3 regions of the Streptomyces sp. NPDC047000 genome follow, and region 1 is predicted to be linked to each of the others. Evidence: riboswitches for the same ligand, from Rfam matches in the RefSeq annotation. Region 1 holds a riboswitch; each other region holds the start of a gene.

What was found. Region 1 has a riboswitch for S-adenosylmethionine ahead of ABZ862_RS08930 (aminotransferase class V-fold PLP-dependent enzyme). Riboswitches for the same ligand answer to the same signal wherever they lie in the genome.
Region 2: another riboswitch for S-adenosylmethionine. It lies ahead of ABZ862_RS13140 (amino acid ABC transporter permease); the one in region 1 lies ahead of ABZ862_RS08930 (aminotransferase class V-fold PLP-dependent enzyme).
Region 3: another riboswitch for S-adenosylmethionine. It lies ahead of thrC (threonine synthase); the one in region 1 lies ahead of ABZ862_RS08930 (aminotransferase class V-fold PLP-dependent enzyme).

What each region holds. Positions count from the first base shown of each region.
Region 1 is NZ_JBEYWE010000004.1:28,162-38,145, reverse strand. It holds gene ABZ862_RS08935 (Lrp/AsnC ligand binding domain-containing protein) at 1-121, shown strand, start outside; gene ABZ862_RS08930 (aminotransferase class V-fold PLP-dependent enzyme) at 288-1,667, opposite strand; SAM riboswitch class IV at 2,096-2,212, opposite strand; gene trpD (anthranilate phosphoribosyltransferase) at 2,366-3,430, opposite strand; gene ABZ862_RS08920 (cytochrome bc complex cytochrome b subunit) at 3,791-5,431, opposite strand; gene ABZ862_RS08915 (Rieske 2Fe-2S domain-containing protein) at 5,428-6,486, opposite strand; gene ABZ862_RS08910 (c-type cytochrome) at 6,483-7,295, opposite strand; gene ABZ862_RS08905 (heme-copper oxidase subunit III) at 7,422-8,042, opposite strand; gene ABZ862_RS08900 (hypothetical protein) at 8,233-8,634, shown strand; gene ABZ862_RS08895 (Ig-like domain-containing protein) at 8,780-9,984, opposite strand, start outside.
Region 2 is NZ_JBEYWE010000006.1:207,042-217,025, reverse strand. It holds gene ABZ862_RS13180 (acyl-CoA dehydrogenase family protein) at 1-592, opposite strand, end outside; gene ABZ862_RS13175 (LLM class flavin-dependent oxidoreductase) at 893-2,041, opposite strand; gene ABZ862_RS13170 (hypothetical protein) at 2,034-2,225, opposite strand; gene ABZ862_RS13165 (NtaA/DmoA family FMN-dependent monooxygenase) at 2,222-3,601, opposite strand; gene ABZ862_RS13160 (LLM class flavin-dependent oxidoreductase) at 3,622-4,821, opposite strand; gene ABZ862_RS13155 (GNAT family N-acetyltransferase) at 5,094-5,819, opposite strand; gene ABZ862_RS13150 (ABC transporter substrate-binding protein) at 5,900-6,931, opposite strand; gene ABZ862_RS13145 (amino acid ABC transporter ATP-binding protein) at 7,028-7,822, opposite strand; gene ABZ862_RS13140 (amino acid ABC transporter permease) at 7,819-8,799, opposite strand; SAM riboswitch class IV at 9,139-9,248, opposite strand; gene ABZ862_RS13135 (putative leader peptide) at 9,361-9,471, opposite strand.
Region 3 is NZ_JBEYWE010000011.1:213,266-223,249, forward strand. It holds gene ABZ862_RS19820 (MoaD/ThiS family protein) at 389-664, opposite strand; gene thrC (threonine synthase) at 661-1,944, opposite strand; SAM riboswitch class I at 1,963-2,119, opposite strand; gene ABZ862_RS19830 (glucosyl-3-phosphoglycerate synthase) at 2,283-3,227, shown strand; gene ABZ862_RS19835 (trehalose-6-phosphate synthase) at 3,422-4,891, shown strand; gene nagA (N-acetylglucosamine-6-phosphate deacetylase) at 5,063-6,208, opposite strand; gene ABZ862_RS19845 (ROK family protein) at 6,208-7,188, opposite strand; gene ABZ862_RS19850 (extracellular solute-binding protein) at 7,317-8,585, shown strand; gene ABZ862_RS19855 (DUF3263 domain-containing protein) at 8,636-8,899, shown strand; gene otsB (trehalose-phosphatase) at 8,956-9,861, shown strand; gene ABZ862_RS19865 (carbohydrate-binding protein) at 9,902-9,984, opposite strand, start outside.

The DNA of each region.
Region 1 (9,984 bases):
GGTCATTCCCGGGCGGATCAGCAAGATTCCCGGGGTGGAGGCCACGGACACGCACGTTGCTTTCCGCACGTACTCCCAGCATGACCTGGAGGCGGCGTTCTCCATCGGGCTGGATTCCTGACGGAGCCCTGCCGGGTGGGGGCCCGGTCAGGGGGTGGGGGCGCGTGGTGCGTTCGCGGGTGCGGGTGCGTCGTGGTTGTTCGCGCCCACGCGGCGGAGCCGCACATCGGCACAGCCCCGCGCCCCTGGGCCGGCTGGAGTGGCCGGCGCTTCCACATGACCGGTGATCAGTTGCCGTCTTCCTGGACGGGGACGCAGCGGCCGTCCTTGGTCTCGTAGGTCCACCGGGCGCCGTGGGTGACCAGTTCGCGGACCGCGGTGAGGAAGCGGTCGATGTGTTCGTCGGGGGTGCCGGCGCCGAAGCTGACGCGGAGGGCGCTCAGGGGGTTCTGCGGGGCGCCGCACTCCGCCTCGGTGGCCGGGGCGGTGCCCAGCAGGGTGCGGAGCAGCGGGTGGGCGCAGAAGAGGCCGTCGCGGACGCCGATGCCGTACTCCGCGGAGAGGGCCGCGGCGAAGTGGGAGCTGTTCCAGCCCTCGACCACGAAGGACACCACACCGACCCGCGGGGCGTCGTCGCCGAACAGGGACAGCACTGTGACCTGGGGAACCTCGGCGAGGCCCGCGCGGACCCGGGCGATCAGGCGCTGCTCCCGGGCGACCAGCGAGGCGAAGCCCGCCTCGGTGAGCGCCGTGCAGGCGGACGCGATGGAGTAGGCGCCGATGACGTTCGGTGAGCCGGCCTCGTGGCGGGCGGCGCTGTCGTGCCACTCCACGGCGACCGTGCCGTCGGTGTCCCGGGTGACCCGGCGGCTGGCGCCGCCCCCGGCGAGGTAGGGCTCGGCGGCGCGCAGCCAGTCGGCGCGGCCCGCGAGGACGCCGGAGCCGAACGGGGCGTAGAGCTTGTGGCCGGAGAAGGCGACCCAGTCGACGTCGAGGTCGCGTACCGACACCGGGTGGTGCGGGGCGAGCTGGGCGGCGTCCAGGACGATCCGGGCGCCGTGCGCGTGGGCGGCGGCGGCGAGTTCGCGCACCGGCCACAGCTCGCCGGTGACGTTGGAGGCGCCGGTGACGCAGACCAGGGCCGGGCCGTGGGGGTCGCGGCCGGCGAGGGCCCGCTCCAGGGTCTCGACGGCCTGGCGGGGGCTGCGCGGGGCGTCGAGGACGGTGAGGCGGGCGCTCTGCCAGGGCAGCAGGGCGGCGTGGTGCTCGGTCTCGAAGACGTAGACCTCGCAGCCGGCGGGCAGCGCGGCGGCGAGCAGGTTGAGGGAGTCCGTGGTGGAGCGGGTGAAGACCAGCTGGTCGTCGGGGCGGCAGTCGAGGAAGGCGGCGACGGTGCGGCGGGCGTTCTCGAACAGCTCGGTGGAGAGCTGGGAGAGGTGTCCGGCACCGCGGTGGACACTGCCGTAGTACGGGGCGTACGCGGCGACGTCGTCCCAGACCCGCTGGAGCGCGGGCGCGCTGGCCGCGTAGTCGAGGGCGGCGTAGGTGACGGAGCCACCGGTGACGAGCGGCACGGCGACGTCCCGCCCCAGCACGGGCAGCGGAGCGCAGGGGGGCTCTTCGGTGGCGGCGGCGGTACGGACAGCGGTGGCGGTGGCGACGGACATGGCTGAACTCCCGTGAGGCAGAAGGACTCACCACGCGGGCGCGTGCGACCGGTGCCGGGTGCCGCGCGGAAAGCGGCGGTCACCGGGCCGGTGCGGACGGCTCGAGCGGGGTGAAGACGAAGGAAGGAAGAGCGACAGGGCGGTCCGGGGGCGCGGAGAGAGCTCTGCGGCCCTGGTGCCTGTCGTCGGGTTCCCGTCACCCGCCGAGTGGCGGGGCGGCCGGGCGGTCCGGAACGGCGGACCGCCGGTCGAGCCGGTCACAGACGGCGGAGGGGAGGTGACGACAGGGCCTGAGGCCTGTACACCCGATGGTCGTCGCGGAGGGGGCGGGCACCGCCGGTGTCCACGGCTTGATCGGCCGGACAGGCCTAGCGCATTCGCTTGCTCACGGAAGGCTCCTCGACGACCAGGACCCCTGATACGCGAGGGGTCCGCGCTTGCCGTGGACGTTGCTGTCCACGACCTGGTCTTCACCCGGGGCACCCCGCCACGGACGGAGGGTTGCCGGACAGTCGGCCGGGGCCTGATGACTGTCACTCATGACCTGGTCCAGAATCTTGCCACACGATCACCACCGCGCAAGACGCGGTCCACATACCGGACCGGCGGAGAAGCGCGGAGGTGAAGGGGCGGAGGGGGCGGAGGGGGCGGACCGCCGGCCGCGCAGCCGCCCCCGGGAAGCCGTCAGGCGTGCCGGCTCAGGCGTGACTCGCCGCCACCCAGCGTTCCAGTGTCCGCGCCGCCGCCCCCGAGTCGATCGACTCGGCGGCCTTCGCCATCCCGGCCGCCAGCTGCGAGGCGAGCGGCGCGTCGGCCGGGTCCAGGGCCGCGAGGGCGGCGGCCGAGTTGAGCAGCACCGCGTCGCGGACCGGGCCCCGCTCGCCGTTCAGGAGCCGGCGGGCGACATCGGCGTTGTAGGAGGGGTCGCCGCCGCGCAGGGCGTCCACCGGCACCCGCTCGATGCCGACGTCGCGCGGGTCGAAGGTCTCCTCGGCGACCTTGCCGTCGCGGACGGTCCACACCCGCGAGGTGGCGGTCGTGGTCAGCTCGTCGAGGCCGTCGTCGCCGCGGAACACCAGCGAGGAGTTGCCCCGGTCGGCGAGGACTCCCGCGATGATCGGCGCCATGCGCGGGTCGGCGACGCCGATCGCCTGGGCCTTCACCTTGGCCGGGTTGGTCAGCGGGCCGAGCGCGTTGAACACCGTACGGATGCCCAGCTGGCCGCGGGCGGCGGCGACATGGCGCAGCGCGGGGTGGAACTTCACGGCGAAGCAGAAGGTGATGCCGGCCTCCTCGGCGACCTCGGCGACCCGCTGCGGGGTGAGGTCGAGGTTGACGCCGAGCTTCTCCAGGACGTCGGAGGAGCCGGAGGCGGAGGACGCGGCCCGGTTGCCGTGCTTGACGACCTTGGCGCCGGTGCCGGCGACGACGAGCGCCGACATGGTGGAGATGTTGACCGTCCGCGCGCCGTCGCCGCCCGTGCCGACGATGTCGACCGTACGGCCGGACACCTCGATGACGTTGGCGTGCTCGTACATCGCCCGGACGACGCCGGTGATCTCCTCGACGGTCTCGCCCTTGGCGCGCAGGGCCACCACGAACCCGGCGATCTGGGCGTCGGTCGCCTCACCGCGCATGATCCGGTCCATCGCCCAGGCGGTGGAGTCGGCGCTCTGGTCACGGCCGTCGAGCAGGGCGTTCAGTACCTGGGGCCAGGAACGGCCCGCCGCGGTGTCGCCTCCAGCGGGGGTCACAGCGCTCATCAGCCGCTCCTGGGTGTCCTGGGTGTCGTGAATCGGGGTGCGACCCCAGCCTAGTGCCGCGGCAGGCAATGTTTGCCCGTGAAGGAGCGGCGTCCGGTGCGTGCTCTCTGGGGGTCCCCCCTGCTCGAAGAGCTTGGGGGAGTGCCGGCCGGAAGCCCCCGTACTGGATGTACTCGGGCTTTCGGCCGGTGCGGCGAGTGGGGGTCCCTGCTCGAAGAGCTTGGGGGAGTGCCGGGCGTCGCGACGGGGCGAACATTGCCTGCTGCGGCACTAGAGCCGCAGGGATCGACGAGGGGCCCCGTCCGAACACCGGACGGGGCCCCTCGGCTGTGGCGTGGCGACACGCGGTGATCCAGGTGATCAGTGGTGACCGTGGCCGCTGGTGATCTCCTTGTACTCCTCGACGGTCGGCTTCGGGATCTGGTTCTCCTCGCCGTAGTACGCCTTGCTGAGCTTGGCGCGCAGTTTCAGCGAACCCTTCACCTTGCGCTCGACGCCGTTCTCGTCGACCGTCGGGCCGATCTCGGCGGGCGTGTACTGCTCGTGCGCGGTGAGGGTGTGCAGCTGCTCCTGGCTGAGCGGCTCGTGGACCTCGATGAACTCGCCGTGCGGCAGGCGCTTGATGATGCCGGTCTCCCGGCCGTGCAGCACCTTGTCACGGTCGCGGCGCTGGAGGCCGAGGCAGATCCGCTTGGTGGTGATGAACATGATCACCGGGCCGACGAAGACGAAGATCCGGACGAACCAGGTGACCGAGTTGATCGACAGGTTGAAGTGGGTGGCCCACAGGTCGTTGCCGCCGCCGATCAGCAGGGTGAAGTACACCGTCAGCCAGGCGACGCCGAACGCGGTGCGCGTCGGGGCGTTGCGCGGGCGGTCCAGGATGTGGTGCTCGCGCTTGTCGCCGGTGACCCAGGACTCGATGAACGGGTAGACCGCGATCGCGACCAGGACCAGCGGGAAGACCACCAGCGGGATGAACACGCCCAGGACGAGCGTGTGGCCCCAGAAGTTGATCTCCCAGCCCGGCATGAAGCGGATCAGGCCCTCGGAGAAGCCCATGTACCAGTCGGGCTGGGCGCCGGTGGACACCTGGTCCGGACGGTAGGGGCCCATGGCCCAGATCGGGTTGATCTGCGCGACCGCGGCGATGGCCGCGATGACGCCGAAGACCAGGAAGAAGAAGCCTCCGGCCTTGGCCATGTAGACCGGCAGCAGCGGCATGCCGACGACGTTGTTGTTCGTCTTGCCGGGGCCCGCGAACTGGGTGTGCTTGTGGTAGAAGACCAGGATCAGGTGGCCCACCATCAGCCCGAGCATGATGCCCGGCAGCAGCAGGATGTGGACCGAGTAGAAGCGGGCCACGAAGTCGCCGCCGGGGAACTGGCCGCCGAAGAGGAAGAACGACAGGTACGTGCCGACGATCGGCACGGACAGGACGGCGCCCTCCATGAACCGCACACCGGTGCCGGACAGCAGGTCGTCCGGGAGCGAGTAACCGGTGAAGCCGGTGAACATGCCCAGGACGAGCAGCAGGAAGCCGAACAGCCAGTTGACCTCACGCGGCTTGCGGAACGCGCCGGTGAAGAACACGCGCATCATGTGCACGAACATGCCCGCGATGAAGACCAGCGCGGCCCAGTGGTGGATCTGCCGGATGAGCAGCCCGCCGCGCACGTCGAACGAGATGTGCATGGTCGAGTTGAACGCCTCGGACATCAGCTGTCCCTGGAGCGGGACGTAGCTGCCGTGGTACACCACCTCGTTCATCGACGGGTGGAAGAACAGCGTCAGATACACACCCGTGAGGATGATGATGATGAAGCTGTACATGCACACTTCGCCCAGCATGAACGACCAGTGGTCGGGGAAGATCTTGCGCATGTTGGACTTGGCCAGGGAGTAGATCCCCAGCCGGCCGTCGGCCCAGTCGGCCACCCGCTCACCGGCGGGTGCCTTGCCGCGGTCGCGGCCGGACGCGTTGCTTGCCGTAGTACTCATCCGCGCTCCCAGAATGCAGGACCGACGGGCTCCTCGAAGTCGCCGAGCGCCTGGAGGTAGCCCTCACTGTCCACACCGATGCGCAGCTGCGGCAGGGCGTGGCCGGCGGGGCCGAAGATCACTCGGGCGCCGTCGGAGAGGTCGAAGGTGGACTGGTGGCACGGGCACAGCGCGTGGTGCGTCTGCTGCTCGTACAGGGAGATCGGGCAGCCGACGTGGGTGCAGATCTTCGAGTAGGCCACGATGCCCTGGTGGGACCACTCGAGTTCCTGCTTGTCCTTGATGTTGTCCGGCTGGAGCCGGATGATCATCAGGGCCGACTTGGCGATCTGGGTCTGGAAGTCCTCGTCGGTCTCCTCCAGCCCGTCGGGCTTGGCGAAGGTGAGCGAACCGACGCTGATGTCCTCGGCCTTGAGCGGCTCGTTGGTGTTCATGTTGACCAGGCGCTTGCCCTTGGCCCACAGGGTGTGCCGCAGCGAGGTGCCGGGCAGCGGGCCGAGGTCGCGCAGCAGGATGACACCGGAGAGCGGCACCAGGGTGAGCGCTCCGAGCATCGTGTTGCGGATCAGCTTGCGGCGGCCGAGCGCGGACTCCTTGGCGCCCTGCCGGAAGTCCTCGAGGACCTTGGCACGGACGTCCTGGGGGGCCGCGATGGCGTGCCGCTCGTCGGTCATCTCCGCGTCGGACATCAGGGTGCGCGCCCAGTGGACGGCGCCCGCTCCGATGCAGAAGAGCGCCGCACCGAGGGTCAGGCCCAGCGCGAAGTTCAGCGCGCTGATGTGACCGATCGGGAAGACGTAGATGCTCTTGTCGTGCGGGATCGACACGTACGAGGCGATGAAGCCGACGGTCGCCAGCATCGACAGCGTGAACAGCAGGGCGACCGTGCGCTCGGAGCGCCGGGCGGCCTTCTCGTCGATGTCCTGGATACGGTGCTCGTGCGGCGGCAGGCCCGGGTCGGCGAACGGGTGCTTCTCGTCCGCGACGCTCACCGTGCCGTGCGCGGTGTCCTGCCCGGTGGGCAGGTTCTCTTCCGGAATGTCTTGGCTACTCATGACTTCTTGGCCTTTGCGGTCCGAGCGGCGACCCAGACGGCGACCGCGATCAGCGCGCCGAGTCCGAAGATCCAGCCGAACAGGCCCTCGGTGACCGGACCGAGACCGCCCAGTTCCAGACCGCCCGGGTTGGTCGTCTCGTCACCGTTGACCGCGTTCAGGTACGCGATGATGTCCTTCTTGTTCTGCTGCGACATCGTCGTGTCGGGGAAGGACGGCATGTTCTGCGGGCCGGTCTGCATGGCCTCGTAGATGTGCTTCGGAGCGACGCCCGTGAGCGACGGGGCGTACTTGCCCTTGGTCAGCGCGCCGCCCTTGCCGGTGAAGTTGTGGCACTGGGCGCAGTTGGTGCGGAACAGCTCACCGCCCTTGGCGATGTCGGCGCCGTCCTTGCTGTACTGCTCCTTGGTCGGCACCGAGGGACCGGCGCCCAGCGAGGCGACGTACGCCGCGAGCTGGTCGATCTGGGCCTGCGTGTACTGGACCTTCTTGCGCGGTGCCTGGGCGCCGGCCGAGGTGGCGGCCGGCATCCGGCCGGTGCCGACCTGGAAGTCGACGGCGGCGGCGCCCACGCCGACCAGGCTCGGGCCGTCGGAGGAGCCCTGGCCACCGGTGCCGTGGCAGCTGGCGCAGCCGACCGAGTAGAGCTTCTTGCCCTCCTCGATGGTCAGGGACTGGGCGGTTTCATCGGCCTGCGCCTTGCTCGCGGGCGCGAAGGCCGCGTACAGCCCCCCGGTGGCCGCCAGCGCGAGGAGTAGGACGACGACCGCCGCCAGCGGATGGCGTCGTCGTGCGGAGAGCTTTTTCACGATTACCCCGGTGTCAGGATCTTCTGCGTCGATGCTTCTGGTGAGGGATCGGCTCGTCGTGGCCGGGCGGTCTCCCGCTGAACTGCGGGACCTGCGGTGACCGGCTGCCGCGGACGGGCAGCCCGGTTACTTGATCAGGTAGATCGTGGCGAAGAGGCCGATCCAGACCACATCGACGAAGTGCCAGTAGTAGGACACGACGATGGCGGCGGTCGCCTGCTCGTGCGTGAACCTCTTGGCCGCGTAGGTACGGCCGAGGACCAGCAGGAAGGCGATGAGGCCACCCGTCACGTGCAGGCCGTGGAAGCCGGTGGTCAGGTAGAACACGGAGCCGTACGGGTCGGAGGAGAGCGAGAGCCCGTCCTTCTTCACCAGCTCCGTGTACTCGAAGATCTGACCGCCGATGAAGATGGCACCCATCACGAAGGTGACGATGAACCAGCCCCGGAGCCTCTTCACGTCCCCGCGCTCGGCCGCGAACACGCCGAGCTGGCAGGTGAGGGAGGAGAGCACCAGGATCGTGGTGTTGGTCGCGGAGAACGGAAGGTTGAGATGGCCGGCCATCTCCTTCCAGTGGTCCGGACCGGTCACCGATCGCAGGGTGAAGTACATCGCGAAGAGGGCCGCGAAGAACATCAGCTCGGAACTCAGCCAGATGATGGTCCCGACGCTGGTGAGGTTCGGCCTATTGACCGACGGGTGCGCGTGCCCGGTGTCTACTGTCGTTGCTGTCGCCACGACCGACATTATGTCGGTCGCTTATCTCGCCCTCACTCCGGGGGGTGCCGTTCGGAGTGTCCGGCCCTCCTGGACTGCCCGGATGGCTGATCAAAGGGGTGATCGAAGGGGTGATCCAACGGCTGTCGACGGGGAGTCCGAGGGAGTAGCATCCGCGGCAGCGGTTCAGTCCGTACGACGCTGACGTCCCGGAGGAAACATGCAGCCGACCGCCACGGTGCTGGTCTACAGCGACGACTCCAACACCCGCGAACAGGTCCGGTTGGCGACGGGGCGCAGGCCCGCTCCCGATGCGCCGGTGGTGGAGTTCGTGGAGTGCGCGACGCCGGAGGCGGCGCTGCGTGAGCTGGACAAGGGGGGCATCGACGTCGCCGTCCTGGACGGGGAGGCGGTGCCGATGGGCGGCATGGGGCTGTGCCGGCAGATCAAGGACGAGGTCTTCGAGTGCCCGCCGGTGCTGCTGCTGATCGGGCGGCCCCAGGACGCGTGGCTGGCCACGTGGAGCCGGGCCGAGTCGACGGTCACGCATCCGCTGGAGGCGGTGGAGTTTGCGGCGGCGTTGGCTTCTCTGCTGCGGCGGCGGGGGTTGGTGGGGGTCTGACGGCCCCCTTCCCCTCTGCGGTGCCCTGCCGGGTGGGGGTTGTTCGCGCCCACGCGGCGGAGCCGCACATCGGCACAGCCCCGCGCCCCTTGGGGGGTGCCGGTCCGTCGTTCGCTGCGGGCGGGTCGTGGGGGGGCCGGGGTTGCTAGATCGCTGTGGGGGTCAGTCTTGACGGGTCCTGCGGGGGCGGGGGCGGGGTGAGGGCGGTGCCCTTGCGCCAGACGGACCACGGGACGTTCCAGTCGCCGTAGCCGTTGCCGAAGGGTTCCATCGGGTCGCCGTTCGAGTTGACGACCTTGACCACGTCGCCCTCGTGGATGTGGTCGTAGAACCATTCGGCGTTCTCCGTGCTCATGCCGGTGCAGCCGTGGCTGACGTTCTCGCTGCCCTGGGAGTCCACCGACCAGGGGGCGGCGTGGACGTACTCGCCGCTCCAGGTCACGCGGGTGGCGTAGTAGACCGGCAGGTCGTAGGAGTCGTCGCTGTCCTCGGAGATACCGATGGTGGTACCGCGCATCCGTACGAAGTACTGCTTGGCCAGCACGACTTTGACGCCGTTGCGGGTCTCGAAGCCGGGCTTGCCGGTGGTGACCGGCATCTGCTGGATCTCGGTGTCGTTCTTGTAGACCGTCATCCGGTGCGCCGCGGCGTCCGTGACGGCGATGACGCGGTCACCGATGGCGAGCGCCAGCGGCCTGGCGGCGGTGCCCCGGAGGCGGTCGCCGATGCGGACGCCGTCCAGGGTGCTGTGCACGCGGATCGTGGCGTGGGCGGGCCAGTAGTTCTCGGGGCGGTAGTGCAGCTCCTTGTCGTCCACCCAGTACCAGGCGCCCGGCACGGCGGGCTCGGAGTCGACGTGCAGGCCGCGTTCCACCACGGCGCGCTCGGTCCGGTCCCTGACCGGCCGGCTGAGCTGCGCGGTGACGGGCTGTCCGACGCCGTAGGCGCCCGACTCCGGGCCGAACACGACGTTCAGGTCCCGGCCGACCGGTTTCCCCGTGTCGAAGGCGACGACCCGGCGTCCGGGGGCGCCGTCCTCGTCCTCCGTGCTCACCCGCACCGTGTAGCGGGCGTCCGCGGCCAGCACGGAGGTGCTGTGCCAGCGGGTGCCGTCCGAGGAGAGTTCGCCCGTCACACGGCGTCCCGCGGCGTCGACGGCCGTGACGTCGGTGATGCGGCCGTCACCGTCCTCGGTGGTGATCTCGAGCGGCTTGTCGGGGTCGGCCTTCTCGCCGCCGCCGGTGGGCGTGTTGACGGAGATCTGGTCGGCCGCGTCGAACGGCTCGGCCGACAGGGGGTTGCCGTCGGTGCCGCAGGCGGTGAGGCCCGCGCCGAGGGCGGTCATCGCCA
Region 2 (9,984 bases), on a different contig from region 1:
GGCCGAAGGTGTCCCCGCCGCTGCCGCTCACGACGCCCGGGCGGGCGGGGTCGACCAGGACGGCCAACGGCTCACCGGTGCCGTACTCGGCGGCCCGGACCACCAGCCGGTCGGCGATCCCGGCCCCGGTGGCGTACCTCTGACGGCCGTTCAGCAGATACCCGCGCGACGTGGGGGTCAGGACGAGCGGTGGTTCGTGTGAGGCGATGCCGCCTCCCCAGCACCACCGCCCGGCCGCCGCATCCCGCTCGATACGGGCGGCACGGGCGGGGCCGGCGAAGAACCGGGCGCTGTGGGACAGGAAATAGTGGTTGCCCAGCAGGTGGCCGACGGCCCCGTCGGCGGCGGCGACGGTCCGGACCACCGCGTAGGCCGTGCGCCAGTCCGCGCCCCCTCCCGCGTGCTCGGCCGGCGCCAGCAGGGTCAGCAGTCCCGACTCGCGCAGCCGTGCGACCTCGTCGAGCGGGGCTTTGCCGGCCTGTTCGCGCTCGGCCGCGTCCGTGGCCAGGTCGTCCGCCATCTCACGGGCTATGTGCAGCCAGTCGGCCCGCGCGGCTCCCGCGCCGGTCGCCTCGTCCGCCGTCACCGTCATGCCCGTACCCGCTTCGTACGACTGCGGCCGCGGCGGCAACCGCCGCTGCGGCCACGGTTGTCGCTGCGGCCCGGTGCTGTGGTCATGACGTCTTCCTCCAGGGGACCGAGGACGACGCGGTGCCCGGCCGGGCGGCGTGGGGGTGCGGCGGTGCGCGGTGACGCGTCGGCTTCATCATCCTCACTCTCCTCTTCGACCAGCGTCAACATTTTCCTAGTAACTCGATAGGAAAACTAGGGATTCTGGTGGGCGGCAGGTCGTCGGCCGGGGTACGAGCCGGGGACCGCGAACGTTCCGTGGTCAGTTCGACCGGAGGGAGTGCCCTCGTCGGCGCCATTCCTCCGCGAGGAGTTCGTAGGAGCGGACCCGGTCCGGGTGGTCGTGGGTGATCGTCGTGACGAGCACCTCGTCCGCGCCCGTGGCCTCCCGCAGTTGTTCCAGCCGGTCGGCGACCCGGCCGGGTGAGCCGACGAACCGGGTGTCGAGGCGGTCCTGGACGAGGGCCCGGTCCTCGTCGGTCCACGGGCGGGCGCGTGCTTCCTGGGGCGTCGGAAACTGTATGGCGCCCTCGGCGGTGCGGATGCTGTGGACCCACGGGCCGTAGCCGGTGGCGAGTTCGCGGGCGGTGGCGTCGTCCTCGGCGACGACGACGTCCGCCGAGACGCTGACGTAGGGCTTGTCGAGGAACTCGGAGGGTTGGAAGAAGGCCCGGTAGCCGTCCACCGCCTCCAGGACCGTGGCCGGGCTGACGTGGTAGTTCGCCGCGAACCGCAGCCCCCTCTCCCCGGCCGTCTCGGCGCTCTGACCGCCGCTGCTGCCCAGGATCCACACCTCGACGTCGGCGCCCTCCCCCGGCACGACGTGTGCCTCGACGCCCTCCGGCGAGCGGTAGGTGCCCGCCAGCAGGGCGAGGATGTCGTCGATCTGCTCGGCGTAGTCCTGGGACTCGGCGCCCGGCAGCAGGAGCAGCCTGCGCTGGAGGGCGACGCGGGGTGAGCCGAGCAGATGCTCGAAGGAGAAGCGGGGCGGGATCAGCAGGCCGTTGGGGGTGCGGCCGTCGACGACCGGGGTCGCCGTCGGTGACGGTGCGGCCGGCCGGCCGGGCGGGCGGCCTCCTGAGCGGCCCAGGCCCAGATCGAAGCGGCCCGGGTGCAGCGCGTCGAGCAGGCCGAACTCCTCCACGGTGGACAGCGCCGTGCGGTGCCCGAGCTGCACGGCCCCGGAACCGAGCCGGATGGTGGAGGTGGCGGATGCGGTCAGGGCGAGGACGACGGCGGGTGACGTGCCCGCCACGCCGGGATTGAGGTGGTGCTCGGCGAACCAGTAACGGGCGTACCCGAAGCGCTCGGTCTGCCGTGCGAGGTCGATGGAGTTGCGCAGGGCGTCCGCCGCCGTCGAGCCGGACGGGATCGGGACCAGGTCGAGGACGCCGAGGGAGAGGTCAGACACGGGTGGACTCCTGGGTGATCGGTGAGGCCGGAAGCACGGGGCTCCGGTCCGGGGGCGGGTCCGTGACGTCCCCGGTCGGCGGCGCGCTCCCGGCCACCTCGTGGAAGCGCTCGCGCGCCGGCTTCCGCACCCCGGTGACGGGGTCCGGCCGGTGCACGGTCAGGGTGATCGCGAGGGACTTCACGACGCCGCCCGCCGCTCGTCGCGCGCGTGGTCGGGGTGGGCGAGGCCGAGGTTGTCGCGGAGGGTGGTGCCCTCGTAGTCGGTGCGGAAGACGCCCTGTTCCTGGAGCAGCGGGACGACCTTGTCGGCGAAGTCGTCGAGGCCGCCGGGGGTGATGTGCGGGACGAGGATGAAGCCGTCACTGGCGTCGGCCTGCACGAAGTCGTTGATGGTCCGGGCGATGGTTCCCGGCGAGCCGACGAAGGTCTGGCGGTTGCCGGTGTGGATGACCAGGTCGCGGATGGACCAGTTGTTGGCCTCGGCCAGCTCGCGCCACTCGCGGGCGGTGGCCAGCGGGTCGCGGTACATGCGTACCTGGGCGCGGCCCTTGGAGATGTGGTGGTCGCTGACGTCCGGGTCGATGTCGGGCAGCGGGCCGTCCGGGTCGTAGGAGGACAGGTCCCGGTTCCAGACGAACTCCAGGTGCCTGAGGGCGGTGGCCCCGCTGACCTGGAGGCGGCGCACCTCGCGGGCGAGTTCCTCGGCTTCGGCGTCGGTGTCGGCGAGCGCGAAGGAGGCCGCGGGCAGGATGAGCAACTGGTCATGGCGGCGGCCGTACTTGGCGAGGCGGTTCTTGACGTCCGTGTAGAACGTCCGGCCCGCGTCGAGGGTGGCGTGCCGGCTGAAGATGGCGTCGGCGGAGGAGGCGGCGAACTCGCGGCCCTCCTCCGAGTCGCCGGCCTGGAAGATGACCGGGCGGCCCTGCGGAGAGCGTGGGACGTCGAACTGGCCGTGGATGTCGAAGTGTCGGCCGGTGTGGACGAAGGAGCCGGCCTTCGCGTCCCGCAGGAAGGTGCCCGTCTCCCGGTCGGCGATGATCTCGTCGCCGTGCCAGGAGTCGAAGAGCTCGTTCGCGGTGGCCAGGAACTCCTTGGCGCGGGAGTAGCGCTCGTGCTGCGGGAGAAAACCGCCGCGGCGGAAGTTCTCGCCGGTGAAGGCGTCCCAGGAGGTGACGACGTTCCAGGCGGCGCGTCCGCCGGAGAGGTGGTCGAGGCCGGCGAACTGGCGGGCCACCTCGTAGGGCTCGTTGAAGGTGGAGTTGATGGTGCCGGTCAGACCGAGGTGCTCGGTGACGGCGGCCAGGGCGGCGAGGACGGTGAAGGTGTCGGGGCGGCCGACGACGTCCAGGTCGTAGATCTTGCCGCCCTGTTCGCGCAGCCGGAGTCCCTCGGCGAGGAACAGGAAGTCGAACCTGGCGCGTTCGGCGGTCCGTGCGAAGTGGGCGAAGGAGCTGAACTCGATGTGGCTGCCGGCTTTCGGGTCGCTCCACACGGTGGTGTTGTTGACGCCCGGGAAGTGTGCGGCCAGATGGATCTGCTTCAGCGGCTTGCTGCTCATGTCGGTGCGGTCCTTCCGGCTCAGGCGGCGGAGTAGCGGTTGGCGGGGCGGACGAGGCCCAGCAGGCCGCGCAGGGTGTCGGCCTCGTAGGCGGTGCGGAAGGCGCCGCGGCGCTGGAGTTCGGGCACCAGGCCCCGGGTGACGGCGGGCAGGTCGTGCCCGGCGACGGCGGGCCGCAACCGGAACCCGCTCAGCCCCTCTGCCGCGAACTCCTGCAACAGGTCCGCGAGTTGACCGGGGGTACCGGCGAAGATGCGGGCGTCGCCGGTGTACGGCTCCCCCGCGAGCGCGTCGAGACGTGCCCGGCGGTCCTCCGCCGCGGCCTGCTCGTCGTCGAGGAAGACCACCAGGTCCCCGAAGACGTGGACGAGTTCACCGGCGCGCCCGGCCGCCTCCTGCTCGGCGCGGATCTCGGCGACGATCGCGCGGGCCTGGCCGGCGTCGTGCGGGGTGACGTACCCGACGTCGGCCTGGCGGGCGACCAGCCGGTACGGGACGGTCTGGTGGGCGAGGGAGGTGACGAGCGGCTGGCCCTGCGGCGGGCGCGGCGTGATGGACGGGCCCCTGACGCTGAAGTACCGGCCCTCGAAGTCGATGTGGTGCAGCTTGTCGCGGTCGACGAAGCGCCCGGTGGCCACGTCCCGGATCTCCGCGTCGTCCTCCCAGCTGTCCCAGAGCCGGCGCACGACCTCGACGTGATCGGCGGCCTCGTCGAAGAGGTCGGTGAGCCGCTCCTGTCCGGCCGGGGTGCGGAGCTCGTCCAGGTCCAGCGGCGGGAAGGTCCGGCGGCCGAAGTGGTCGGCCTCGTGCGGGCGGGCGCTGATCTGTACCCGCAGGCCGGCCCGTCCGGTGCTGACGTGGTCGAGGGTGGCGATCGCCTTGGAGATGTGGAACGGCTCCGTGTGGGTGGCGATCACGGTCGGCACCAGTCCGATGTGCCGGGTCAGGGGTGCGATACGGGACGCGGTGAGTACGGCGTCGAGGCGGCCGCGGACCTGGTCGGTGCGGCCGTCGAGCTCGCCGTAGTGGGAGGACTGCAGGCCGAGTCCGTCCTCGAAGGTGACGAAGTCGAGCAGACCGCGCTCGGCCTCGGCGACCAGGTCGGCCCAGTAGCCGGCGGTGAACAGGTCCCGGGGGCGGGCGACTTGCTCCCGCCAGGAGGCCGGGTGCCAGCCGGTGCCGTCGAGGGCCACGGCAAGGTGCAGCGGAGAAGGGGACACGGATGAATGCCTTCCTGGAGGTCCGTACGAGGAAGCCGGCCCGATGGGACGGGGTGAACGGCTGTCGGCGAGGAGCGAGTCGGGTCCGCCGGCCGGAGGCCGGGGTCAGGGGCGGCAGGGGCCGTCGGCCACGCTCCGAGGGCCGGCGTGGGGCCGGGAGTGCGGGCGGACGGCACGGGGCGCCCGTGTCGGGTGACGCGCCGTCGTCCTAACCGCCGTCGTCCTAACCGCGACCGTCCGGACCGCGACCGTCCGCAGGGGCCACGGCGCGGTCATGCCGCGTCTTCCGCAGCGGCGGCTCCGGTGTTCCGTACGAGTGAGAAGACCGTGCGGCAGCGCAGGGTGAAGCCGATCGACTCGTACAGCCGGACGGCGTCGGTGTTGGTGGCGGCGGCGTGCAGGAAGGGGTGTTCCCCGCGTTCCTTGATGCCGGCCGCGACCGCGCGGACCAGACGCGTGGCCAGGCCCCGGCCGCGGTGGGCGGGGTCGGTGCACACGGCGCTGATCTCCGTCCAGCCCGGCGGGTGCAGGCGTTCGCCGGCCATCGCGATCAGCCGGCCGCGGTGACGGATGCCCAGGTAGGTGCCCAGCTCGACGGTGCGGGGCAGATAGGGGCCCGGTCGGGTGCGGGCGACCAGGTCGAGGATCTCGGGTACGTCGGCGGGACCGAGCCGTACCGCTTCGGGGTCCGGCTCCGCCCGCAGCGCGGTGTCCACGAGCTGGACGCCCTGGCCTGTCTCGACGAGCTCCCAGCCGTCCGGCGGTTCGGCCACGCCGCGTACCGCGGCGCTGCCGCCGGGGCCGACGAGCACGGCCAGGTCGGCCCAGGCGCGCGGGTCGTCCTCGTCGGTGACGGCGTGGAAGGGGGCCACGTCGGCCGGGTAGCGGGCGGCGCGGCCGACGCGTTCGGCGAAGCGGGCGTGCGGGCCGGTGAGCGCGGCCCAGGCGGGGTTGTCGAGGACGTGGGAAGAGGTGGCTTCGAGGCTGGCGACGGACATCGCGTGACGGCTCCGGTGCTGGGGGCGCGGGGCCGGGCCCCGCCGCGCGGCGGCGGCGGGGTTTCCGGCCGGGGGGCGGGTCAGGAGTTGTCCAGGGGCAGGCCGGGCGGGTTGACCTCGGACTTGGCGACGGCCTCGTCGGAGAGGTTGTAGGCCTTGAGCCACTCGGCGTACTGACCGTTCTTGATCAGGTGGTTGATGGCGTCGGCGAGCGGTTCGGCGAGGCCGCTGTCCTTCTTCGCGGTGGCCGCGATCAGGCCCTGTAGGGCGGCGCCGGCGCCGGAGTAGGTGCCCGCGGTGCGGGTGGCGGCGGGCGTGCCCGCGGTCTGGCGGTTGTGGTAGGCGAAGCCCGGGTTGGGGCCGAAGGAGGCGTCGACCTTGCCGCTGGACAGGGCGAGGTAGGTGCTGTTGCTGTCCTGGAAGTACTTGACGGTGAGCTTCTTGCCCTCCTTGGCCAGCTTCGCCTTCCACTCCAGGAGGATCTTCTCCTGGTTGGTGCCGGAACCGACGGCGATCGTCCTGCCGGCGAGGTTCTCGTAGTCGCCGTCGAAGTTCCAGGTGCTCTTCTTGGGCACGATGAAGGCGAGGTTGTCCTGCCGGTAGGAGGCGAACTCGTACTTCTTCTTGCGTTCCTCGGTGTCGGTGACGTTGGAGAAGGCCACGTCGACCTTGCCGCTGTCGATGCCGACGAAGAGGTTCTCCCAGGTGGAGTTCTTCACCTCGGGCGTGAGACCGAGGACCGCGGCGACCAGGCGGCCGAGGTCGGGCTCGGAACCGGTGAGAGTCTTCTGGTCGCTGCCCACGTAGGCCAGCGGGGCGAAGCCGGCCGGCAGGGCGCCGATGCCAATCTCCAGCTTGCCGCTCTTCCTGACGGCGGCGGGCAGTTCGGCGCTGATGGACTTCACCTCGGAGACCTTGATGGAGGTCTGCCGGGCGGCTCCGTTGGAGACCTGTCCGACGACGACCTCGCCGGACGTGACGTTCTCGGTGGAGGCGGCCGCGTCGCTGTCGCCACCGCAGGCGGCGAGCCCGGTGGCCAGGGAGGCGACCGCGGTCGCCGCGGTGATGCCGCGTATCAGGCTGCGTCGGGTGAAGTGGGCAGACGTAGACATGGCCGTTCCTTGTCGCTCAGGGACGTGGTGTGGGTGGGGGTGGGGAGGTCGTGGGGTGCGGCGGGCTCAGCGGGTCCTGCCGCAACGGGCTCTGTTTCAGAGGACCTTGCTGAGGAATTCCCTGGTCCGCTCGTGCCGGGGCCTGTCGAGGACCTCGGAGGGCGGGCCCTGCTCGACGATCCGGCCGCCGTCGAGGAAGACGACCCGGTCGGCGATCTCGCGGGCGAAGCCGATCTCGTGGGTGACGATGACCAGGGTGGTGCCGCTGGTCGCCAGGTCCTTGATGACGGCGAGGACTTCGCCGACGAGTTCGGGGTCGAGGGCGGAGGTGGGTTCGTCGAAGAGGATGACGCCGGGGCGCAGGGCGAGGGCGCGGGCGATGGCGACGCGCTGCTGCTGGCCGCCGGAGAGCCGGCGCGGGTAGGCGCCGGTCCTGTCGGCGAGACCGACCCGGCCGAGCAACTCGCGTGCCAGCTGCTGCGCTTCGGTCTTGCCGAGTCTGCCGGTGGCGACCGGGGCGGCGGCCACGTTGCCGAGGACGGTCAGATGCGGGAAGAGGTTGAAGTTCTGGAAGACGAACCCGATCCGCCCGCGCTGGGTCAGGATCGCCCGCTCGCTCAGCTCCTTGAGCCGCTCACCGTGCCGCTTCACACCGATGAGTTCGCCGTTGACGCTGACGTAGCCGATCTCGGGTTTCTCCAGGTGGTTGATGACCCGCAGCAGGGTGGACTTGCCGGAGCCGGAGGGGCCGAGGACGACGGTGACCTCGCCGGGCCGGACGGTCAGGTCGACGCCGTCCAGCACCCGGTGGGTGCCGTACCACTTGTGCACGTCGTGGACCTCGACGGCGGCAGGCTCCGTCTCGAGCCTCGCGAGGATGCCGGCGCTCATACGGCGGCCTCCCGGCGGACGCGGTCGCGCAGGTCGCCGAGGCCGGCCCGCAGCTTCTGCAACGGCGTCGGCGGCAGGCTGCGGGTGGCGCCCCGGGCGTAGTGCCGCTCGACGTAGAACTGGACGACGGAGACGACGCTGGTCAGGATCAGGTACCAGACGGTGACGACCAGCAGCAGCGGCACGATGTCGCCGGGGTAGGTGGAACCCATGGTCTGCGCGGAGCCGAACAGGTCGAGCAGGGAGACGTAGAAGACCAGCGAGGTGGACTTGATCAGACCGATGAGCTGGTTGACGTAGTTGGGGGTGATGGAGCGCAGCGCCTGCGGGAAGACGATCTTCCGGAACTGGTAGCCCTTCGGCAGGCCGAGTGCGGAGGCCGCCTCGTGCTGGCCCTGGTCGACGGAGAGGATGCCGCCGCGGACGACCTCGGCCGCGTAGGCCGCCTCGTTGAGGCTGAGGCCGATGACGGCGACGGCCATGTCGGTGGCGAGCTTCGACTCGTCGAAGGAGAAGAAGGACGGCCCGAAGGGCACGCCGACGCTCAACGTCTTGTACAGGGCACTGAAGTTGTAGAGGAAGAGCAGCACCACGATGAGCGGGACGGAGCGCAGCGCCCAGACGTAGGTCCAGCTGACCGCGCGCAGCACGGGGCTCCTCGAGAGCCTGGCCAGCGCGAGCAGGATGCCGCCGGCCAGGCCCAGCACCGCGCTGTAGGCGGCCACTTCGAGGGTGATCAGCAGTCCGTCGAGGATGGTGGGCCGCAGGAACCAGTAGCCGAAGCGGTCCCACTGGTAGAACGGGTTGGAGACCAGTCCGTGCACGAACTGGGTCACGAGAACGAGGACGACGGCGGTGGCGATCCAGCGCCCCGGTCGGCGCAGCGGCAGAACTCGCTGAGCGGTGAACGGTTTTGACGGTGGGTCGGTTGTCGGCGCCTCGGTGAGGGTGACGGTGGCGCCTGGGGGTTCGCTCATGGTGGGCTCCGGCTGGGTCGGAACACCCCCGGAGCACGGCGGTGCGCGGCGGCGCACACGGCGGCGGGGTACCCGGGGGCTGGGCGGACGACGGCACACCGCGCGGGGGCGGTGTCCGTCATGTTCGTCAGGAGGAGGGCGGGCGCTGCGGGGAGGTGTCAGCCCCGACAGCGGGCGCGGCCCGGCGCGGTACACAGTGCGCTGTTCACGCGGAGCAGATCGACGGCGCGATCGGCGACGAGAGGGTTCGGGTACGGCTGTACGGAGCCCTGGGAACGGCGTGCGGCCGTTCTGGGAGCTGCGTACATGGCGTCACCCTCACTGTTCCGGCCCCGGGGGGCCTCGCGCTTACCGAAACGTCGTCCGGTCCGGTCGTCACCTGGGGCACCCCACCGCGGTGCGAGGGTTGCCGGTCAGCAAGCCAGGGCTTGTCGCTGACGCTCATGACCGTTCTGGGCGGTAGTCAAGACAACCACCCGAACGAATGTCAACGCCGGTCCAGCTGGTGGAACGGCCGGGGCGGATCCTGGTGGGCCGCCCGGTCCGGCCCTCGTGGCTGGTTCAGCCTCGGTGGCCGATCGCGCTGCGGACGCGGAGCAGATCGATGTGACGTCGGGAGGTCAGAAGAGGCGAACGGCCCGCTCGGACGGTGACCGGAGCACGGCGCCTCATATTTCCCTACCTATCCACTAGGATTCCCCCAGTGAGTGTCGATCCGACCGACACCCACGTCAAGAGGGCCGTCCCGCATCACGGACGCCCCCACCGGACCACGGAGTCGGCCACGACCTCGCACCGGTCACCACAGCCGCTGCCGCCGGTACGCCGCGCGCCTTCGCGGACAACCACGCCACGAACTGCCGCGCGCCCGCACGGACCTGCTCTCCTGCCCGCCGCCCCCGGGTTCCCGAGCCGACCCCGACCCCGGTCCGAGCGAGCCGACACGACCTCCGGACTGCGGGGACAAAGAGCGGCAGACGAATCGGGCTGTACGCCGGGGAGAGTCACCGCAACGCTATGACCTGCGCAAACTCATAGGGAGGGCGTTTCCCTGGCTACCTTGGTGGCCACTGAGGAGGCACCCCCGCGCCGACATCGGCGAGAACCTCGCGGTCTCGGCTCGGTTCAACACCCTGCACGGGCAAGCCGGGCCCACAAGGTCTTCTCCGTTACCTTCGCGCCCTC
Region 3 (9,984 bases), on a different contig from region 1:
GGATTGGGGGCGTGCGCCGGAACGCGTCGACCGCGGCCGAATGTATCTGCCCAACTGCCCTGTGCAACAGGTCAACTGGACGAGAAATCTGGGCATGACCGGTCGGGAATCTCCCGAGAATTCGCCCGAATTCAGGGCAAGTCGGGCCCCATAAATGGCGCATAAGGCTTAAAAGGCTCGCACACTTTGGCTGTTTCTTGCCGTTCGCCCAGCGGGCCGCGAGGGCCTCCGCTCCGAAGATCAGGAGCGCGTTCCCCAACTCTACCGCGTCTAACCCAACTGAATTGCCTCCTCCGTTTCTCTCACGGAGGAGGCAATCGGGTGAACGGTGCGTGAGCGGCGTTACCGTAGGTAACGCGTACGGCTCGGCGCGGGACGCTCCGGGGGCTCAGCCGCCCGCGACGGCGGGGATGATCGACACGCCCGCCCCGTCCGGCGTCACGGTCTCCAGGCCCTGCTCGAAACGGACGTCGTCGTCGTTGACGTACACGTTCACGAACCGGCGCAGCTTGCCCTGGTCGTCCAGGACGCGGGCGGCGATGCCGGTGTGGTTCTTCTCCAGGTCGGTGATGACCTCGGCGAGGGTCGCGCCCTCGGCCGGCACCTCGGCCCGGCCACCGGTGTAGGTGCGCAGGATGGTGGGGATGCGGACGGTGACGCTCATGCGAGGTTCGCCTCTCGGAAGGAGTCCAGGGTGGGCCGGATGGTGGCGGTCAGGCCGGTCCCGGCCACCGCGTCGAGGGTCTTGAGGCCGTCGCCCGTGTTGAGGACGACCGTGGTGAGCGCGGGGTCGAGGACGCCGTCGTCGATCAGCTTCTTCGTCACGCCCACCGTCACCCCGCCCGCCGTCTCGGCGAAGATCCCCTCGGTACGCGCCAGCAGCCTGATCGCCTCGACGACCTCGGCGTCCGTCACGTCCTCCACGGCACCGCCGGTGCGGCGCGCGATGTCGAGGACGTAGGGGCCGTCGGCCGGGTTGCCGATGGCCAGCGACTTGGCGATGGTGTTCGGCTTCTGCGGCCGTACGACGTCGTGCCCCGCCTTGAACGCGGTGGACACCGGCGAGCAGCCCTCGGCCTGCGCACCGAAGATCTTGTACGGCCGGTCCTCGACCAGACCCAGCTCGATCAGCTCCCGCAGGCCCTTGTCGACCTTGGTGAGCTGCGAGCCGGACGCGATCGGCACCACGATCTGGTCGGGCAGCCGCCAGCCGAGCTGCTCGCAGACCTCGTACGCGAGGGTCTTGGAGCCCTCCGCGTAGTACGGCCGCAGGTTGACGTTGACGAAGCCCCAGCTCTCGCCCGCCGGGTCGCCGATCAGCTCGGAGCAGAAGCGGTTCACGTCGTCGTAGGTGCCCTCGATGCCGACGAGGTCGCCGCCGTAGACCGCGGCCATGACGACCTTGCCCTGCTCCAGGTCGTGCGGGATGAACACGCACGAGCGCAGTCCCGCGCGGGCCGCGGCCGCGCCCACCGCGCCGGCCAGGTTGCCGGTGGAGGAGCAGGAGAGCGTGGTGAAGCCGAAGGCGCGGGCGGCCTCCAGCGCCTGGGCGACGACGCGGTCCTTGAAGGAGTGCGTCGGGTTGCCGGAGTCGTCCTTCACGTACAGCCCGCCGGTCACACCGAGTTCCCGGGCGAGCCGGTCGGCCTTGACGAGTTTCGTCCAGCCGGGGTTGATGTTCGGCTTGTCGGCGACGTCCGCGGGGACGGGCAGCAGCGGCGCGTAACGCCAGATGTTCGCGGGTCCCGCCTCGATCCGCTTACGGAGCTCCTCGGCGTCGTAGGACGAGAAGTCGTAGGCGATCTCCAGCGGGCCGAAACACTCCTCGCAGGCGAAGAGCGGGCCGAGCGGGACGCGGTGACCGCATTCGCGGCAGCTCAGGGCGGCGGCGGGGCCGAGGTCGACGCCGGATTCCGTGGTACCAGCAACTGTCTGCGCAGCCATGTGAGGCGAGGCCCTTTCTCCTCATCTTCCTCACGGCGCACTTCGCCGTGAGACGGATTTGGCACCTTCCCTCGCCGGCAGCCTCGTCATGGATCTTTCCTGGATCCCGAGACCGGTCGTAGGGGGGTTGCCGGGGCTTCACCGGGCCGTGTCCCTCTGCCCCTCTGGATGAGCGCTATGCGGTTGTGAACGCCGGAGACCTCGGACATGCGATGGTCATCCGCGTTGTTCAAGACTGTAACCGACGGCCAGGACAGTTGAGATAGTCGTCCGAACCGCGAGATGGATCACACGGCGACGTGTGACCGTGACGCCGTAACAGTGAGGAGCCGCAGACTGTGCTGGAAGAAACCGAGCGCTGGCTGAACGACCGCTCCTGGTCCGTGACCGATCGCCCGCTCCACCAGATCATGGCGGCGAAGCAGCGCACGGGTCAGTCGGTGTCCGTCGTCCTGCCCGCCCTCAACGAGGAGGAGACGGTCGGCGACATCGTCGCGATCATCCGTCACGACCTGATGCAGCAGGTCCCGCTGGTCGACGAGATCGTCGTCGTCGACTCCGGGTCCACCGACCGCACCTCCCAGGTCGCCGCCGCGGCGGGCGCCCGGGTCGTCCACCGCGACCACATCCTGCCGCGCATCCCCGCCGCGCCCGGCAAGGGCGAGGTGCTGTGGCGGTCGCTCCTGGTGACGAGCGGGGACATCGTCTGTTTCATCGACGCCGACCTGAAGGAGTTCTCCTCCGACTTCGTCTCCGGCATCGTCGGCCCGCTGCTCACCGACCCGGGGGTCGACCTGGTCAAGGCCATGTACGACCGGCCGCTCGGCGGCGCCACCGGGCAGGGCGGCCGGGTCACCGAGCTGATGGCCCGCCCGCTGCTCAACATGCACTGGCCCCAGCTGGCCGGTTTCGTCCAGCCGCTCGGCGGCGAGTACGCGGCCCGGCGCCGCCTGCTGGAGCGGCTGCCGTTCCCGGTGGGCTACGGCGTCGAGCTGGGCATGCTCGTCGACGCGCTGCACCTCGTCGGGCTCGACGCACTCGCCCAGGTCGACGTGGGGGTGCGCAAGCACCGGCACCAGGACGGGCAGGCGCTGGGGCGGATGGCCGCCGCGATCTACCGCACCGCCCAGCTGCGGCTGGCCCGCGGGCATCTGATCCGGCCGTCGCTCACGCAGTTCGAGCGGGGCTCGGACGGGTTCGAGGCGCGGACGTACTCGGTGGACACGGAGGAGCGTCCGCCGATCACGGAGATCGAGGAGTACGCGGAACGGCGCGTCGCCTGACGACGGGGGCGGGGTGCCGCCCGGCGGGGCGGGCGGCGCGCCGCCCTGCCGTGGCGCCCCGCCGCGGCCGTCGTCCTCTCCGCCGCCGGCCGGCGGGAGCGCTGTTCCCTGTTCCCCCCGGCACGGTGTGCACGCGCGCACAGTGTGAGTGACCATACGTTTGGCCCCCCGTCCGGCGGGCTAGGTCTGGGCTTATGGCCACTACGTCAGACAGCGCAGCCCCCACCGTGCTGGTCGCCTCCAATCGCGGTCCCGTCTCGTACCAGGTGCACGAGGACGGTTCCCTGCACGCGAAACGCGGCGGCGGCGGTCTGGTGTCGGGGCTCTCGGCCATCGGACCGGACGCCGGCGCCCTGTGGGTGTGCTCGGCACTCGGTGACGGGGACCGGGAGGCGGTACGGCGCGGCGTCGGCGAACCCGGCGTGCGGATGCTGGACATCCCGGCCGACGTGCACTCCGACGCGTACAACGGGATCGCCAACTCCGTGCTGTGGTTCGTGCACCACATGCTCTACCAGACCCCGCTGGAGCCGGTCTTCGACACCGGGTTCCGGCGCCGGTGGGCGTCGTACGAGGAGTACAACCGCGCGTTCGCGGCGGCGCTCGCCGAGGAGGCGGCCGACGGGGCCGTGGTGATCGTCCAGGACTACCACCTGTGCCTGGTGCCGGGCATGCTGCGCGAGCTGCGGCCCGATCTGCGCATCGGGCACTTCTCGCACACGCCGTGGGCGCCGCCGGAGTACTTCCGGATGCTGCCCGACGACGTCCGCGCCCGGCTGGTGCGCGGGATGCTCGGCGCGGACCGGCTCGGGTTCCTCACCCGGCGGTGGGCCGACGCGTTCGTACGGTGCGCCGGGGAGGCGGACCCGGAGGGGGTCGCGTTCGCGGGCGCGGCCGAGGACGGCCGCCTCGTCGTACGGCATTCCGCGGACGAGGGCCCCGGCGCCGTACGGGAGACCGTCGTCGGGGTGCACGGGCTCGGCGCCGACGCCGACTTCCTGCGCGAGCGCGCGCACCGGGCCGATGTCGGGGAACGGATGGCCGTGCTCCGCGAGGAGATCGGGGCCGGCCGCAGGACGATCGTGCGGGTCGACCGGACCGAGCTGTCGAAGAACATCGTGCGCGGGCTGCTCGCGTACCGGCAGCTCCTCGACGACCGGCCCGAGTGGCGGGAGCGGGTCGTGCATGTCGCGTTCGCGTATCCGTCCCGGCAGGACCTCGCCGTGTACCGGGAGTACACGGCCGAGGTGCGGCGGCTGGCCGACGAGATCAACGAGCGGTACGGGACGCCGGGCTGGACGCCGGTCCTGCTGCATGTCGAGGACGACTTCGCGCGCTCGCTCGCGGCGTACCGGCTGGCGGACGTGGCCCTGGTGAACCCGATCCGGGACGGGATGAACCTCGTCGCGAAGGAGGTGCCGGTCGTCTCCGACGAGGGGTGCGTGCTGGTGCTGTCGCGGGAGGCGGGGGCGTTCGAGGAGCTGGGCGAGGACGCGGTGGCCGTGAATCCCTACGACGTGGTGGGGACGGCGCGGGCGCTCCACGAGGCGCTGACGCTGCCCGCCGGGGAGCGGGCGGAGCGCTCCAAGCGGCTCGCCGCGACGGCGACGGCGCTGCCGCCGGCGAAGTGGTTCCTGGACCAGCTGCACGCGTTGCAGGGGTAGTCCGGGGCGGGAGCCTGCTGCCCCGGGCGGGGTGCCCCGGGCGGCAGGCGGGAGCCCGGGTTCTCGCCCCCGCCGCCCCTTCCCGTTCCCGTCCCCGGGGGCCGGGCCCCCGGACCCCGGCCTCCCTGGCACCCGCCCTGCCGGTTCTGCCGGTTCTGCCTGCCCTGCCGGTCAGCCCAGTTCGGGCCGCACCACCCATTCGCCGTGCCGCATGACACCCTTGACGTCGAACGTGTCGTCCAGCAGGACGAAGTCGGCGTACTTGCCCGGGTCGAGGGAGCCGACCTGGTCGTCGACGCCGAGCAGCCGGGCCGGGTTGGCGCACAGGGCCTGCACCGCGTGCTCGACGGGCAGCCGGTCGACGGTCACCGCCCGCTTGAACGCGCGGTCCAGGGTGAGGGTGGACCCGGCGATCGCGCCGCCCTCCACCAGGCGGGCCACGCCGTCCGTGACGTCGACCTCCAGCGGGCCGAGCAGGTAACGGCCGTCGCCGAAGCCGGCGGCGTCCATGGCGTCGGTGATGAACGCCACGCGTTCCGGACCCGCGTGATGGAACGCCAGTTGCAGGGAGGCCGGGTGGAGGTGGGTGCCGTCGTTGATGAGCTCGACGGTGATCCGCTCGTCCTCCAGGAGCGCGGCGACCGGGCCGGGGAGGCGGTGGCCGAGCTGCGGCATGGCGTTGAACAGGTGCGTGGCGACGGTGGCGCCCGCGTCGATGGCCTCGACGGTCTGCTCGTACGTCGCGTCGGTGTGCCCGATCGCGGCGATCACCCCGCGCTCGGCGAGCAGCCGTACGGAGTCGGTGCCGCCGGGCAGTTCGGTCGCCAGGGTCATCATGCGGGCCTGGCCGCGCGCGGCGTCGACGAGCTTGGCCACCTCGGCCGGGTCGGGGTCGCGCAGCAGGGACTCGGAGTGGGCGCCCTTGCGGTGCGGGGAGATGAAGGGGCCCTCGAAGTGGATGCCGGCGATGTCGCCCTGTTCGGCCAGCTCGGACAGCAGGCCGGCGCGCTGGGCGAGGACGTCCAGGTCGTCGGTGACGGTGGAGGTGACGATGGTGGTCGTGCCGTGCGTGCGGTGGGTGTGGACGGCCTTGAGGATCTCCTCGACCGTCCCCACCGAGAAGGAGCCGCCGCCACCGCCGTGGGTGTGCATGTCGACGAAGCCGGGCACGAGCCAGTGGCCGCTCACGTCGACGACCGGGGCGTCCGGGGCCGCGCTTCCGGCGATGCGTGTGCCCTCGACGATCACCCGCCCCCCGTCCACGGTCCCGGTGGGCAGTACCACCCGGGCACCGGCGAAGACTGTGGTGGTGGCCATCAGGCGGTTACCTCCGTTGGGTCGGTCGAGTCGGTCGTGTCGGTCGGGGCGGTCGGGGTGTGGGCGGTCAGGAGGTCCCAGGCGAGGAGTCCCGCGCCCCGGCAGCCGGCGGTGTCGCCCAGGGCGGCGCGGACGAGGTCCGGGAGCCGCTGGAAGGTGACGCGGCGCCGGAGGGCGTCCCGCAGGGGTGTGATCAAGGTTTCCCCGGCCTCGGCGAGCCCGCCACCGAGAATCAGGGTGCGCGGGTCCAGCAGGGTGAGCGCGGTGACGAGCCCGTCGGCCAGCGCGTCCACGGCGGCCGCCCAGACGCGGCCGGCGTCCGGGTCACCGGCTGCGACGGCGCGCGCGCAGCCGGCGGCGTCGGCGTCCGCCGTCCCGGTGGCGGCGGCCCACGCGGCACTCACGGCGGCGGCCGAGGCGTAGCGCTCGAGGCAGCCGCGCTGCCCGCACGGGCAGGGCTCGCCGCCGGGCCGTACGACGATGTGGCCGATCTCACCGGCGAAGCCGTGCGCGCCCGCCTCCACCCGGCCGTCGACGCCGATGGCGCCCGCGATGCCGGTGCCCAGGGCGACGAACAGGAAGCGGTCGGTACCGCGGCCCGCGCCGACGCGGCCCTCGGCGAGGCCGCCGGTGCGCACGTCGTGGCCGAGGGCGACGGGGATGCCGCCGAGCCGGTCGGTGAGCAGGTCACGCAGGGGTACGTCGCGCCAGCCGAGGTTGGCGGCGTAGGTGGCGACGCCGTGCGTCTCGTCGACGATGCCGGGTACGGCGATGCCCGCGGCGGCCGCGGGTCCGCCGTGGTGCTCCGTGCCGTGGGCGCGCAGCTCGGCGGCGAAGTCGAGGATCTCCTCGACGACGGCGCCGGGCCCGCGTTCGCGGCCGGTGGCGCGGCGTGCCTGGTGCAGCAGCGCGCCGTCCGCGCCGACCAGGGCAGCCTTCATCCCCGTACCGCCCACGTCCAGGGCGATGACATGTCTCACGGGGGACAGTGTGACCCCGAAGCCGCAAGAGGTCTAGTCCACATATGGTGTAGACCTATTCTGTCCATATGTTGAACAGCACGACGGCGAAGGCGAGGTCGGGAGCAGTGGCTCGGCGCAAGACGGCAATGACCGCGGTGGTGTCCGCCCTGGGCATGACGGCGGTCCTCAGCGGGTGCGGACTGACCGGGGCCGCATCCGGTGACGTGACCCTTCATCTGGTCGCGGCCGACTACGGCGACTCCTCGGCCAACACCTCCCAGAAGTACTGGGACCAGTTGGTGACGGCGTACGAGGCCAAGCACCCCGATGTGACGGTGGACGTCTCCGTCTACTCCTGGAACGACGTCGACGCCAAGGTGAAGGCCATGGTCGCCGACGGCAACGCCCCCGACCTGGCGCAGATCGGCGCCTACGCCGACTACGCCGCCGAGGGCAAGCTGTACGGCGCGGACGACCTGCTGTCCATCTCCACCCAGGCGGACTTCATCTCCCAGCTCGCCGACGCGGGCGAGGCGGACCACACCCAGTACGGCATCCCGTTCGCGGCCTCCACCCGCATGCTGTTCTACAACAAGACGCTCTTCGAGAAGGCCGGCATCACCCCGCCCACCACCTGGGACCAGCTCGCCGCCGACGCCGAGGCCCTCAAGGCCAAGGGCGTGAGCTACCCGTACGCGCTGCCCCTCGGCCCCGAGGAGGCCCAGGCCGAGACCATGCAGTGGCTGCTCAGCAACGGCGACGGCTACACCAGCGACATCGGCACGTACGCCATCGACGACCCGCGCAACGTCACCACGTTCACCTGGCTGAAGGACGAACTGGTCGGCAAGGGCCTCACCGGTCCGGTCGCGCCCGCGAAGCTCAACCGCGCCGACGCGTTCACCGCGTTCGCGAACGGCGACGTCGGCATGCTCGTCGGCCACCCCACGCTGATGAAGCAGGCCGAGGAGAAGAACGTCAAGTTCGGCATGGTGCCGATGCCCGGCAAGGACGCCCAGTCCAAGTCCACGATGGGCGTGGCCGACTGGATGATGGCGTTCAAGCAGCACGGCCACGCCGAACAGATCGGCGACTTCCTCGACTTCGTCTACGACGAGAAGAACGTCCTGTCCTTCACCCGCGAGTACGGTCTGCTGCCCGTGACCCAGTCGGCGTCCCAGACCATGTCCGAGTCGAAGCAGGACGAGCAGATGTGGCCGTTCCTGGAGCAGCTGCCGTCGTCGGTGCTCCCGCCGGTCGGCAAGACCTCGTGGGCCACCGTCAGCGCCGCGATCAAGAAGAGCATCGGCCAGGCGGTCGCCCCGGACGGCAATCCGTCCGCCGTCCTGACCCGCCTGCAGTCCAAGGCGAGCGCGGCGGACAACGCGGCGGACAACGCGTCGCGCACCAAGTAGGCACAGCGGCTGCCGGGGCGGCTGTCGGTGACGGCCGCTACCGTGCACTCATGGAGGACGAGACCGGCGGGCCCGAGGGCACCGCACCCGACGGCCTGGGCCGCACCGAACGCGCGGTCCTGGCCCTGGAGCGCCGCGGCTTCCCCGGCCCCGGCGCCAAGGAACGCGCCATACGGGAGGAGCTGGGTCTGGCCCCGGTCCGCTACTACCAGCTCCTCAACGCCCTCCTCGACGACACCCGGGCCCTGGCCCACGACCCGGTGACGGTGAACCGGCTGCGGCGCGTCAGGGAGACGCGGCGCACCGAACGCTGAGAACCCCGGCGGCCGGGGTACGCATGGGGCGGGCGTCCCCCGGTTAGGTTGACGGCATGCCCACCGAGCCGCAGGCCCCTTCCCGCCATCCCCTCCCGCAGCCCGTCACCCGGGCCGGCCGTGAGGCGATCGCCGCGATCCTCGCCCACCCGGACCGCACCGTGATCGGCCTCGACTTCGACGGCACGCTCGCCCCGATCGTCCCGGACCCGGAACAGGCCCGCGCCCACCCCGGCGCGGTACCCGCGCTGGCGGCGCTCGCCCCGAAGGTCGCGTCCGTCGCCGTCGTCACCGGCCGCCCGGCCGAGGTCGCCGTGCACCACGGCGGCTTCGCGGACGTACCCGGCCTGGAACACCTGGTGGTCCTGGGCCACTACGGCGCCGAACGCTGGGACGCGGCCACCGCCACCCTCACCGCCCCGCCCCCGCACCCCGGAGTGGCCGCGGCGCGGGCCGCACTCCCGGACCTCCTGGCCCGGACCGACGCCGATGCCCCCGCCGACGCCGATGCCCCCGCCGATGCCGGCGACGGCATCTGGATCGAGGAGAAGGGCGGCAGGGCGATCGCCGTCCACACCCGCCGCGCGGCACACCCCCAGCAGACCTTCGAAGCCCTCCGGGGCCCCCTGACCGCGCTGGCCACCACCCACGGCCTGATCGTCGAACCGGGCCGCCTGGTCCTGGAACTGCGCCCGCCGGGCATGGACAAGGGCGTGGCCCTGCGCGATCACGTCCGGGCCACCGGGGCGCAGGCGGTCCTCTACGCGGGCGACGACCTCGGCGACCTCCCGGCCTACGCGGCCGTGGAGAAACTCCGCGAGGAGGGCGTCCCCGGCCTGCTGGTCTGCAGCGGCAGCACCGAGGTCACGGAACTGTCCTCACGGGCGGACCTGGTGGTGGACGGCCCGGAGGGCGTCGTCCACCTGCTGACGTCCCTGGCCGCCCGGCTGCCCGGCCGGTAGGACCCGGCCGGGCGCGGGCGGCCGCCGTACGGCGCGGTCGCTATCCCTTGACCTGGCCCTGCTTCAGCCACAGCTGGTCCAGCAGGACGTTGCACTGGTCGCCGTCCTCGCAGGACAGGGCGA